DNA from 2 places in the Pseudomonas sp. NPDC087029 genome. Region 2 is predicted to be linked to the other one. Evidence: predicted binding sites of a transcription regulator. Region 2 holds the regulator's gene; the other holds the start of a gene.
The links. Region 2 encodes FliA, which starts transcription of late flagellar genes. Its sites were predicted from a motif close to CTAAAGTTTNNNNNNNNNNNGCCGNTAA; they were not measured.

Region 1: the regulator FliA is predicted to act here: its motif matches at 3,187-3,214, upstream of motA (flagellar motor stator protein MotA).

The regions. Positions count from the first base shown of each region.
Region 1 covers NZ_JBIVAB010000002.1:136,492-141,797, forward strand. The annotation lists gene rsgA (small ribosomal subunit biogenesis GTPase RsgA) at 1-616, shown strand, start outside; gene ACIPG5_RS04080 (molecular chaperone Tir) at 730-1,209, shown strand; gene motB (flagellar motor protein MotB) at 1,245-2,267, opposite strand; gene motA (flagellar motor stator protein MotA) at 2,271-3,122, opposite strand; gene ACIPG5_RS04095 (HDOD domain-containing protein) at 3,253-4,788, shown strand; gene ACIPG5_RS04100 (rhodanese-like domain-containing protein) at 4,835-5,306, shown strand, end outside.
Region 2 covers NZ_JBIVAB010000011.1:67,967-73,272, reverse strand. The annotation lists gene ACIPG5_RS17920 (chemotaxis protein CheA) at 1-1,340, opposite strand, end outside; gene ACIPG5_RS17915 (protein phosphatase CheZ) at 1,353-2,141, opposite strand; gene ACIPG5_RS17910 (chemotaxis response regulator CheY) at 2,160-2,534, opposite strand; gene fliA (RNA polymerase sigma factor FliA) at 2,643-3,383, opposite strand; gene fleN (flagellar synthesis regulator FleN) at 3,380-4,213, opposite strand; gene flhF (flagellar biosynthesis protein FlhF) at 4,306-5,306, opposite strand, start outside.

The DNA of each region.
Region 1 (5,306 bases), on a different contig from region 2:
GCACCCGAACCTGATCGACCGCTACCTGGTGGCCGCCGAGCACGCCGGTATCCGCCCGCTGCTGCTGCTGAACAAGGCCGACCTGATCGACGAGCACAACGGCCCCGGCCTGCACGCGTTGCTCGAGGTCTACCGCGAGCTGGGCTACCCGCTGCTGGAAGTGTCGGCGCACCAGGGCGATGGCATGCAACGCCTGCAGCAGATGCTGGACGGGCACATCAGCGTGTTCGTCGGCCAGTCGGGCGTGGGCAAGTCATCGCTGGTCAACAGCCTGCTGCCGGATGCCGGCACCCGCGTGGGCGATCTTTCCGAATGGTCCGGCCAGGGCACGCACACCACCACTACCGCGCGCCTGTATCACTTCCCCAATGGCGGCGACCTGATCGATTCCCCGGGCATTCGCGAATTCGGCCTCGGCCACGTCAGCCGCAGCGATGTGGAAGATGGCTTCATCGAATTCCGCGACCTGTTCGGCACCTGCCGTTTCCGCGACTGCAAACATGACCGCGAGCCCGGTTGTGCGCTGCTCAAGGCGCTGGAAGACGGCCGCATCAAGCCGCAACGGATGAACAGCTACCGCTCGATCATTGCCAGCCTGCCGGAAGACGCCTACTGATCTGTAGGATTTCTTACCGCAGAAAGTAGGACGATTCCGGATTTAGCGTCATCTATTGCTCCCACCGCTGCTTTCCCTGATGGTCATGGCTTCTATCAGGGAGGGCAACCGCGATGCCGGTGTTCATCAGCTACCGCCACGAAGAGCGGCTTGACGCCTTCATTCTCAACGAGCGCCTGCTGCTCGAAGGCATCCCCGCACAACTGGTCCTGTTCGACTTCGACGGGCAGACCAGCGAAGACCTGTATGGCAGTTTCTGCCAGCACATGAGTGATGCGACCCACTGGATAGGCCTGCTGCCAGAAGCGTTCAGCGAAGAGTGGTGGACCGCCTGGCTGCTCGGGGCCGCGGTAATGGCCGGGCGCCGGGTGAGCTTCTTTCAACCCACCGGCGATACGTTGCCGGCGCACCTTTGCAAGTGGCCGGTGATGCGCGAGCGCACGCACATCGACCTGTTCGTACGGGCCTACCACGACGAGCGCACCTTCGCCCGCGCCCTGACCTTGCCAGCGCCTGGCGGCAGCTGGGCGGACCGGGACAATGCGGACTACTTCCATGCCGACCTCAAGGCCAAGATCCGGCGGGGGTTTTGAACGCCGGCAGGGGCTGCAAAGCGGCCCCTCAGGCCTTACTGGTCCTTCGCCTCGTCCATCTTCAAGGTGCCATCCTCGAAGATGTTCAGCTTCTGGCGCAGCTCACGCGGCTGCATCGGCGCGTCATCGGCACCCGGCGCCGCCGAAGCGCCCGGTGCAGCACCCGCAGGTGCCGGCGCCTGGGCCGGCGGCGTCGCCTCTGGCGTGCCCTGCTCGCCCTCGATGTTGCGCTGGGCTTTCTTGGTCAGGACGATGATGTCGATACGGCGGTTGACCGGGTTGAACGGGTCCTTGCGATCGAACAGCGACGACGAGGCGTAGCCCACCACGCGCGCCACCTGGTCATCCGGGTAGCCACCGGCCACCAACGCACGGCGCGCGGCATTGGCACGGTTGGCCGACAGTTCCCAGTTGCCGAACTCACCGCTGCCCGAATAAGGCTTGGCATCGGTATGGCCACTGATGCTGATCTTGTTCGGCACCGCCTTGATGGTGTCGGCCATGGCCAGCAGGATGTCCTCGAAGTACGGCTGCAGGCGCGCGCTGCCAATGTCGAACATCGGCCGGTTCTCGGCATCCATGATCTGGATGCGCAGGCCGTCCTGGGTGATCTCGAACAGGATCTGGTCCTTGAACTTCTGCAGCTGCGGGTTCTCTTCGACCTTGTTCTGCAACTCCTGCAGCAACAGCTCCAGGCGCTCGCGCTCCACCTGCTCGGCCATGGTCTCGACCTGGTCCTTGTCCAGCTGGATGCTGGTGTCAGGCGTAGGCTCGGACTTTTCTTCCGGGTTGATGGTCTTTTCCGGCGCCAGCTGGGGCGATCCGCCCAGGTCGATGACGTAGGGCGTACCACTCTCGGAGAAGCCGATCGGGTCCTTGAAGTAGCCGGCAATGGCGATCTTCTGTTCCGGCGTGGCGGTGGACAGCAGCCACAGCACCAGGAAGAACGCCATCATCGCCGTGGCGAAGTCGGCGAAGGCGATCTTCCAGGCACCCCCGTGGTGCCCGCCACCATAGCGCTTGACGCGCTTGATGATTATCGGCTGATTGTTTTCCATGGATCAGCGACCGCGAACCGCTTGTTCCAGCTCGGCGAAGCTTGGGCGATGCTTGGGGTACAGCACCTTGCGCCCGAACTCCACGGCCAGCGAAGGCGGCATGCCGGAGGCCGAGGCCACCAGCGACGCCTTGATCGACTCATAGAGGTTGAGCTCCTCCTTGGCATCGTGCTCCAGGCACTTGGCCAGCGGGCCGAAGAAGCCGTAGGCCGCCAGAATACCGAAGAAGGTACCCACCAGCGCCGCACCCACGTGCAGGCCAATGGACTTCTGATCGCCCTCACCCAGCGACGCCATGGTCACCACGATACCCAGTACCGCCGCGACGATACCGAAGCCCGGCATGCCGTCGGCAATGCCGGAGACCGCGTGCGACGGGTGCTCGAGCTCTTCCTTCATGCTCAGCAGCTCCATGTCGAACAGGCCTTCGAGCTCATGGGGCGCCATGTTGCCGGTGGACATGATGCGCAGGTAGTCGCAGATGAACGCGGTCATGCGCTCATCGCCCAGCACCGCAGGGTACTTGGCGAAGATCGGGCTGGCCGCGGCGTCCTCGATGTCGCCCTCGATGGCCATCATGCCCTCGCGACGGCTCTTGTTGAGAATCTCGTAGATAAGGCCCAGCACTTCCAGGTAGAAGGTGTGGGTGAAGCGCGAGCCGAACATCTTCATCGACTTCTTGATTACATGCATGGTCATGTAACCCGGGTTGGCCTGCATGAAAGCGCCAAAGGCCGCACCGCCGATGATCAGCACTTCGAACGGCTGGATCAGCGCCGCGATCTTGCCGTGGGAGAGCACATATCCGCCGAGCACGCTCGCGAATACGACGATGATGCCGATAATTTTAGCCATAGGTTCAAAGCACTTGCTGTCGTGGTCAGGGTGAGGGACGGGAGCTTTAAAACTCTTCTTCTACTTATCGGCAGAACTGCGCCAGACTATAGCCACATAATGAGAAAAGCCAGTTTGGACTGATGTCAAAATGCCAATGGAATCCAAGGTGTCCACTCAGAATCCGCGTACCCTAGAGGCCTGGGTAAAACTGCTCGACGGTGTGCGTGTACCGGTGCCGAAGCAGAGTTACGACCGGGTCATGAGCGCCATCAACGATAGCCGCCGCTCCTTGCGCGACATCGCCGAACTGATGCAGGACAGCCCGGCCCTGGTGCTGTCGGTGATGCGCGAGGCCAATCACTCGGCCAACGCCAGCCAGGCCGAACCGGCCGAGAGCCTGGAAATCGCCCTCAACCGCCTGGGCCTGGCGCGCACCCGCGAGCTGCTCACCCGCCTGCCGGCAGTGCCGGAGGCCGAGGTTCCGCCGGTGCTGGGCCAGTTCCTGATGATCAGCCAGCATGCCGCGCAGCAGGCCAGCGGCCTGTTCGCCAGCCGCCTGGCGCGGTTGTGGCAGGAAATCCACTGGGGCAGCCTGCTGTTCCTCTCGCCGCTGTGGCCCATGGCGCTGACCTGCCCCAAGCTGCTGGACACCTGGGAGCTTCGGGTTATCCACAAGGGCGAAGAGGCCGCCGAGGTCGAAGAAGAGCTGTTCGGCGTGCGCATCATGGCCCTGTGCCGAGCCGTGGCCGAACAATGGCGCCTGCCGCAGTGGGTCACCCAGGGCTACCGCCTGCTGCTCGAAGAACGCGAGCAACTGGCCCAGGTGCTGAGTATCGCCCGCGACGAAGACCTGCTTAGCCAACAGCACCGCCTGGACGAAACACCGGGCCTGCGCCGCTGGTTCAACCAGCCCGCCAACACCGTGCTGCTGGCCAACAACCTGGCGCTGGCCGCCCAGGTAGGCTGGGACAATCCGCACCTGCTGCGCTGGCAGCTGCTGACCGCGCTGTACCTGCAAACCTCGCTGGAAGACGTGCAGCAGCAGGTTCACCAACAGGCTGCCGCCAGTGCCCGGCGCCATGCCCGGCACGCGCTGTTCCACCCGGCCGAGGCATTGCTCTGGCCCTGGCAGCAACGCCGCCCGCACCCCGACATGCTGGCGCCACCACCGCCCAACGCCGAGCAGCTCGGCCTCTGGCGCACCCTGTGCCAGGGCCTGCTGGCCCAGCCCAGCCCGTTCAGCAATGGCGTGCACCTGGCCACCCAGGCGCGCGAAGCCCTGCAGGCATGCGGTATGCAGCGCATCCTGCTGCTCAACCTGGACAAAGCCAACGACCTGCTGCGCGTCCAGCAAGCGGCCGGCCTGCCGAAGGAGGCGGCGGCAATCGCCCTGCCCCTTACCCAGAACAAACTGCTGCAGAAGCTGGTCAGCAAGGCCGGGCAACTGCGCCTGACGCCAGAAAACCACGGCCAGTTCTCTGCCCTGTTGCCGCCGGCCCTGCGCGCGCTGTTTCGCAGCGAACACGTGCTGCTGCGCTCGCTGGCGGTCAACGACCAGGTGCTGATGCTGGCAGTGGCCGACCAGGGCGGCAAACCGCTGGCCGACGTCAGCGTGCAGGCCTTTGGCAAAACCGCGCAATGCATCGAACGCGCCCTGGCGGTGTTTGCCAATCGCAATGCCTGACCCTTGCGCTACAATCGCCCCCCTCTTTCCACACTGGAGACCGTGGATGACAGACTTTTCCGGATTGCCCCTGGTGATCGAGCCCGAGGATCTGCTGCCGCGCCTGGGCTCAGCGCAACTGATCCTGGTCGACCTGAGCAGCGCCAACCGCTATGTCAGCGGCCACATCCCCGGCGCTCGCTTCGTCGAGGGCAAGCGCACCCAGCTGGGCCTGCCGCCTGCGCCCGGCCTGCTGCCGGCCGTTGCCGACCTGGAGAAACTGTTCAGCGAACTCGGCCATCGCGACGATGCCGTCTACGTGGTCTACGACGACGAAGGCGGCGGCTGGGCCGGGCGCTTCATCTGGCTGCTCGACGTGATCGGCCATCGGGCCTATCACTACCTCAACGGCGGCATCCAGGCCTGGCCGGCCGACAAGCTGGTCACCGAAGTGCCGCCTGCGGCCAACACGCCTGTGCGCCTGCACGTGCATGGCGAGCCCACCGCCACCCGCGAATACCTGCAAAGCCGCCTGGGCG
Region 2 (5,306 bases):
TTCTTGTCCAGGTCGGTCTCTTCGCCGACCAGCTCCAGGTTGATTTCTTTCTTGAGCTGGCGGGCCAGGTCGCGGACCAGGCGCGGGAAGCGGCCGAAGACTTTCTTGATCGGCTGCATGCGGGTCTTCATCACCGCAGTCTGCAGGTCGGCGGTGACCACGTCGAGGTTCGACACGGCCTTGGACATGGCCTCGTCGCCGCTGTTCAGGCCCAGGCGCACCAGGCGGTTACGCACCAGCACCAGTTCGCCGACCATGTTCATGATCTCGTCCAGGCGCGCCGTGTCGACGCGCACGGTGGTTTCCGCTTCGCTGACCGCGTGCTTCTCGGCAGCAGGGGCCGGCGCGCGCGCTGGCGCTGCGGGCTTGGCGGCCGGGGCCGGGGCTGGCTTGGCCACGGGCAGGCTTTGGGCCTTGGCCGCAACGGGCGCGGCAACCGCGGCAGGGGCCTCGGCAGTCACGCTGTCGCCGGAGAACTTGCCCTTGCCATGCAGCTGGTCGAGCAGCGCTTCGAACTCGTGCTCGCTGATCTCGTCGCCACTGGCGGCCGGTGCGCTGCTGGCCACCGGCGCGGCGGCCGGCAGCGCGTCGGCCTGGAAAGTGCCCTTGCCGTGCAACTGGTCGAGCAGCGACTCGAATTCTTCGTCGGTGATTTCGTCGCTCACCGGTGCACTGGCGGCAACGGCCGGCGGCTCGGTGGCGACGACTTCGGCCGAGAACTGGCCCTTGCCGTGCAGCTGGTCGAGCAACGATTCGAACTCGGCGTCGGTGATTTCATCGGTGGCGCCACTGAGGGTTTCACCCTGCAGTTGCTCGGCCGCCGCTTCGGCCTGGGCCTTGACCGCATCGAGCGAGTCGAGCAGCTGTTCGAATTCGGTGTCGGTGATGTCTGCCTCGGCAGCGGGCGCCTCGGCCACCGGCGCCGGGGCTGGCGCAGGCTGGCCGGCAGCGGCAGGCTCGGCCAGGCGCGCCAGGGCTGCCAGCAGCTCGGGGGTGGCCGCCGTCACTTCGCTGCGCTCGCGCACCTGGCCGAACATGCTGTTGACCGTGTCCAGTGCCTCGAGCACCACATCCATCAGTTCGGCATCGACCCGGCGCTCACCTTTGCGCAGGATGTCGAAGACGTTCTCGGCGATATGGCAGCACTCCACCAGCTCGTTGAGCTGGAGGAAGCCGGCGCCCCCTTTTACAGTGTGGAAACCGCGAAAAATGGCATTGAGCAGGTCGGCATCGTCGGGCCGGCTTTCCAGCTCGACCAGTTGCTCGGACAGTTGCTCAAGAATTTCGCCGGCTTCTACCAGGAAATCCTGAAGGATTTCTTCATCGGCGCCGAAGCTCATTAAACGTGCTCCTTAAAAACCCAGGCTGGACAGCAGATCATCGACATCGTCCTGACCGGACACGACGTCTTCACGCTTATCGGCATGAATCTGCGGACCTTCACCCCGAGTCGGATGTTTTTCTTGATCTTTTTCAGCGCGCAGCTGCTGGTGGTCATGTTCGATGCCGGCAAAGCGGTCGACCTGACTGGCCATCAGCACGAGCTTGAGCAGATTGCTTTCGACTTCGGTCACCAGCGCGGTGACGCGCTTGATCACCTGGCCAGTCAGGTCTTGGTAGTCCTGGGCCAGGAGAATGTCGTTGAGGTGGCCGGACACCTTGCGGTTGCCCTCGGCGCTGTGCGTCAGGAAACTGTCGACGCGCTTGACCAGCTCACGGAATTCCGGCGCGGCCACTTCGCGGCGCATGAAACGCTGCCAGTCCAGGCTCAGGCCCTGGGCCTCGGCCGCCAGGTCGTTGAGCACAGGCGTGCTCTCCTCCACCAGGTCCATGGTGCGGTTGGCGGCGCCTTCGGTGAGCTTGACCACGTAGGACAGGCGCTCGGTGGCGTCGGTGATCTGCGAGACTTCCTCGGCCTGCGGCATGTGCGGGTCGATCTGGAAGCTGACGATCGCGCTGTGCAGCTCGCGGGTGAGCTTGCCGACTTCCTGGTACAGGCCGCGGTCGCGAGTCTGGTTGAGCTGATGGATCAGCTGCACCGCCTCGCCGAAACGGCCGCGCTCCAGGCTTTCGACCAGCTCCTGGGCATGCTTCTTCAGGGTCGTTTCGAACTCCCCCAAAGACGTTTGTGATGATTCCATGGCGCCCCCTGACGTGACTCAGCCGTTGACGCGTTCGAAGATCTTCTCGATCTTTTCTTTGAGCACCTGGGCGGTGAACGGCTTGACCACGTAACCATTGACGCCGGCCTGGGCCGCTTCGATGATCTGGTCGCGCTTGGCTTCGGCGGTCACCATCAGCACCGGCATGCCCTTGAGGCGGTCATGGGCGCGCACCTTGCGCAGCAGGTCGATGCCGGACATGCCCGGCATGTTCCAGTCGGTCACCAGGAAGTCGTAATGGCCGCTTTCGAGCATCGGCAGCGCCGTGGTGCCGTCGTCGGCCTCGTCGGTGTTGGTGAAGCCAAGGTCACGCAGCAGATTCTTGATGATTCGCCGCATCGTCGAAAAGTCGTCAACGATGAGGATTTTCATGTCTTTGTTCAAGTAGACCTCCAAGCAGTCTCAAACGCGCTCGGCCTACCGAGCACGCAACTCATTCAATTCGGTACAACATGGAAAACGACTGCAACGATACCGGTCTCAACGTGCCCGCCACTCTCCCAGACGGCTGCGCAGGCGCGCGGCGCACTGGCTGTGCAGCTGGCTGACACGCGACTCGCTGACCCCCAGCACCTCACCGATCTCCTTGAGGTTCAGCTCTTCGTCGTAGTACAGCGCCAGCACCAGCCGCTCGCGTTCCGGCAGGTTGGCGATGGCATCGGTCAGGGCGGCCTGGAAGCGCTCGTCCTCCAGGTCGCGCGATGGCTCGACCTGGCCACTGACGCCGTCCTCGTGCAAGCCTTCGTGCTCGCCGTCCTGCAACAGGTCGTCGAAACTGAACAGGCGGCTGCCCAGGGTATCGTTCAAGATCCCGTAGTAATCATCGAGACTCAATTGGAGTTCGGCAGCAACTTCATGATCTTTAGCGTCACGGCCGGTTCTGGCTTCAACGGCGCGCATCGCGTCGCTGACCATGCGGGTGTTGCGGTGCACCGAACGCGGTGCCCAATCGCCCTTGCGCACCTCGTCGAGCATCGCGCCACGGATGCGGATGCCGGCGTAGGTTTCGAAGCTCGCACCCTTGCTGGCGTCGTACTTGTTGGCAACTTCCAGCAGGCCGATCATGCCGGCCTGGATCAGGTCTTCGACCTGCACGTTGGCCGGCAGGCGCGCCAGCAGGTGGTAGGCAATGCGCTTGACCAACGGGGCGTAGCGTTCGATCAATTCGTACTGGGCGTCCTTGGACGCCTTGCTGTACATCTTGAATCCGCTCGCGTTCATAGCACCGGCCCTGCGCTGGTGGGTTGCACCAGGCGCTCGACGAAGAACTCCAGGTGCCCGCGCGGGTTCGCCGGCAGCGGCCAGCTGTCGACCTTCTGGGCAATGGCCTTGAAGGCCAGCGCGCACTTGGAGCGCGGGAAGGCTTCGTACACTGCGCGCTGCTTCTGCACCGCCTTGCGCACGCACTCGTCGTAAGGCACGGCGCCCACGTACTGCAGGGCAACGTCAAGGAAGCGGTCGGTGACCTTGGTCAGCTTGGCGAACAGGTTGCGCCCTTCCTGCGGGCTCTGCGCCATGTTGGCCAGCACGCGGAAACGGTTCATCCCGTAATCGCGGTTGAGCAGCTTGATCAGGGCGTAGGCGTCGGTGATGGAGGTCGGCTCGTCGCAGACCACCAGCAGCACTTCCTGGGCCGCGCGGACGAAGCTGACTACCGAGTCACCAATACCTGCAGCGGTGTCGATCACCAGCACGTCGAGGTTGTCGCCGATCTCGCTGAAGGCCTGGATCAGGCCGGCATGCTGGGCCGGCGCCAGGTGCACCATGCTCTGGGTGCCCGAGGCCGCCGGCACGATGCGCACACCGCCCGGCCCCTGCAACAGCACATCGCGCAGTTCGCAGCGCCCTTCGATCACGTCGGCCAGGGTGCGCTTGGGGGTCAAGCCCAGCAACACGTCGACATTGGCCAGGCCCAGATCGGCGTCCAGCAGCATGACCCGGCGGCCGAGTTCGGCCAGCGCCAGGGACAGGTTCACTGAAACGTTCGTTTTGCCGACGCCACCTTTACCACCGGTGACGGCGATCACCTGTACGGGATGCATGCTACCCATGTTCGTTGTTTACCTTGTCTCGCTTGGACCCAAGCCACACTAGAGGCATTACAGCGCCCCCCTGGTGTAGGTATTTTGCATACGCTTCATCATCAGCCCGCGCGCCGCGGGTTGTGATAGAGATCAGCGAACATGTCGGCCATGGCCTCTTCGCTGGGCTCGTCTTGCAACTGCACATTGACCGCGCGGGTCACCAACTGGTGCGGGCGCGGCAGGTGCAGGTCATCAGGAATACGCGGGCCATCGGTGAGGTAGGCCACTGGCAGTTCATGACTGATGGCCAGGCTCAGCACATCGCCGAGGCTCGCCGTTTCGTCGAGTTTGGTCAGGATACAACCGGCCAGGCCGCAGCGCTTGTAGCTGTGGTAGGCAGCGGTGAGCACCTGCTTCTGGCTGGTGGTGGCCAGCACCAGGTAATTCTTCGCGGCAATGCCGCGCCCGGCCAGGGTTTCCAGTTGCATGCGCAGCGCCGGGTCGCTGGCCTGCAGGCCGGCGGTATCGATCAGCACCACACGTTTGCGCAGCAGCGGCTCCAGCGCCTGGGCCAGCGACTGGCCCGGGTCGACGTAGGTCACCGGCACGTTGAGGATGCGGCCCAGGGTCTTGAGTTGCTCCTGGGCGCCGATGCGAAAGCTGTCCATGCTCACCAGGGCCAGGTTCTGCGGGCCGTACTTGAGCACATAGCGCGCCGCCAGCTTGGCCAACGTGGTGGTCTTGCCCATGCCGGCCGGGCCGACCATGGCGATCACCCCGCCCTCCTCGATCGGCTCGACCTCGGGCACCTCGATCATCCGCGCCAGGTGCGCCAAAAGCATGCGCCAGGCCTGGCGCGGCTCATCGATTTCAGCCGTGAGGTCGAGCAGTTCGCGGGCGATCGGGCCAGACAGGCCGATACGCTGCAGGCGGCGCCACAGGTTGGCTTGCGCAGGCTTGGCGCCTTGCAGCTGGTTCCAGGCCAGCGAACCGAGCTGCACTTCGAGCAGCTCGCGCAGGCCCGAGAGCTCCGAGCGCATGGCGTCGAACACGCGCTGGTCGACCGGCGCCGGGGCAGCTGCGGCAGCGGCTGCCGGCGCCTCCACGTGCGGCTCGATCA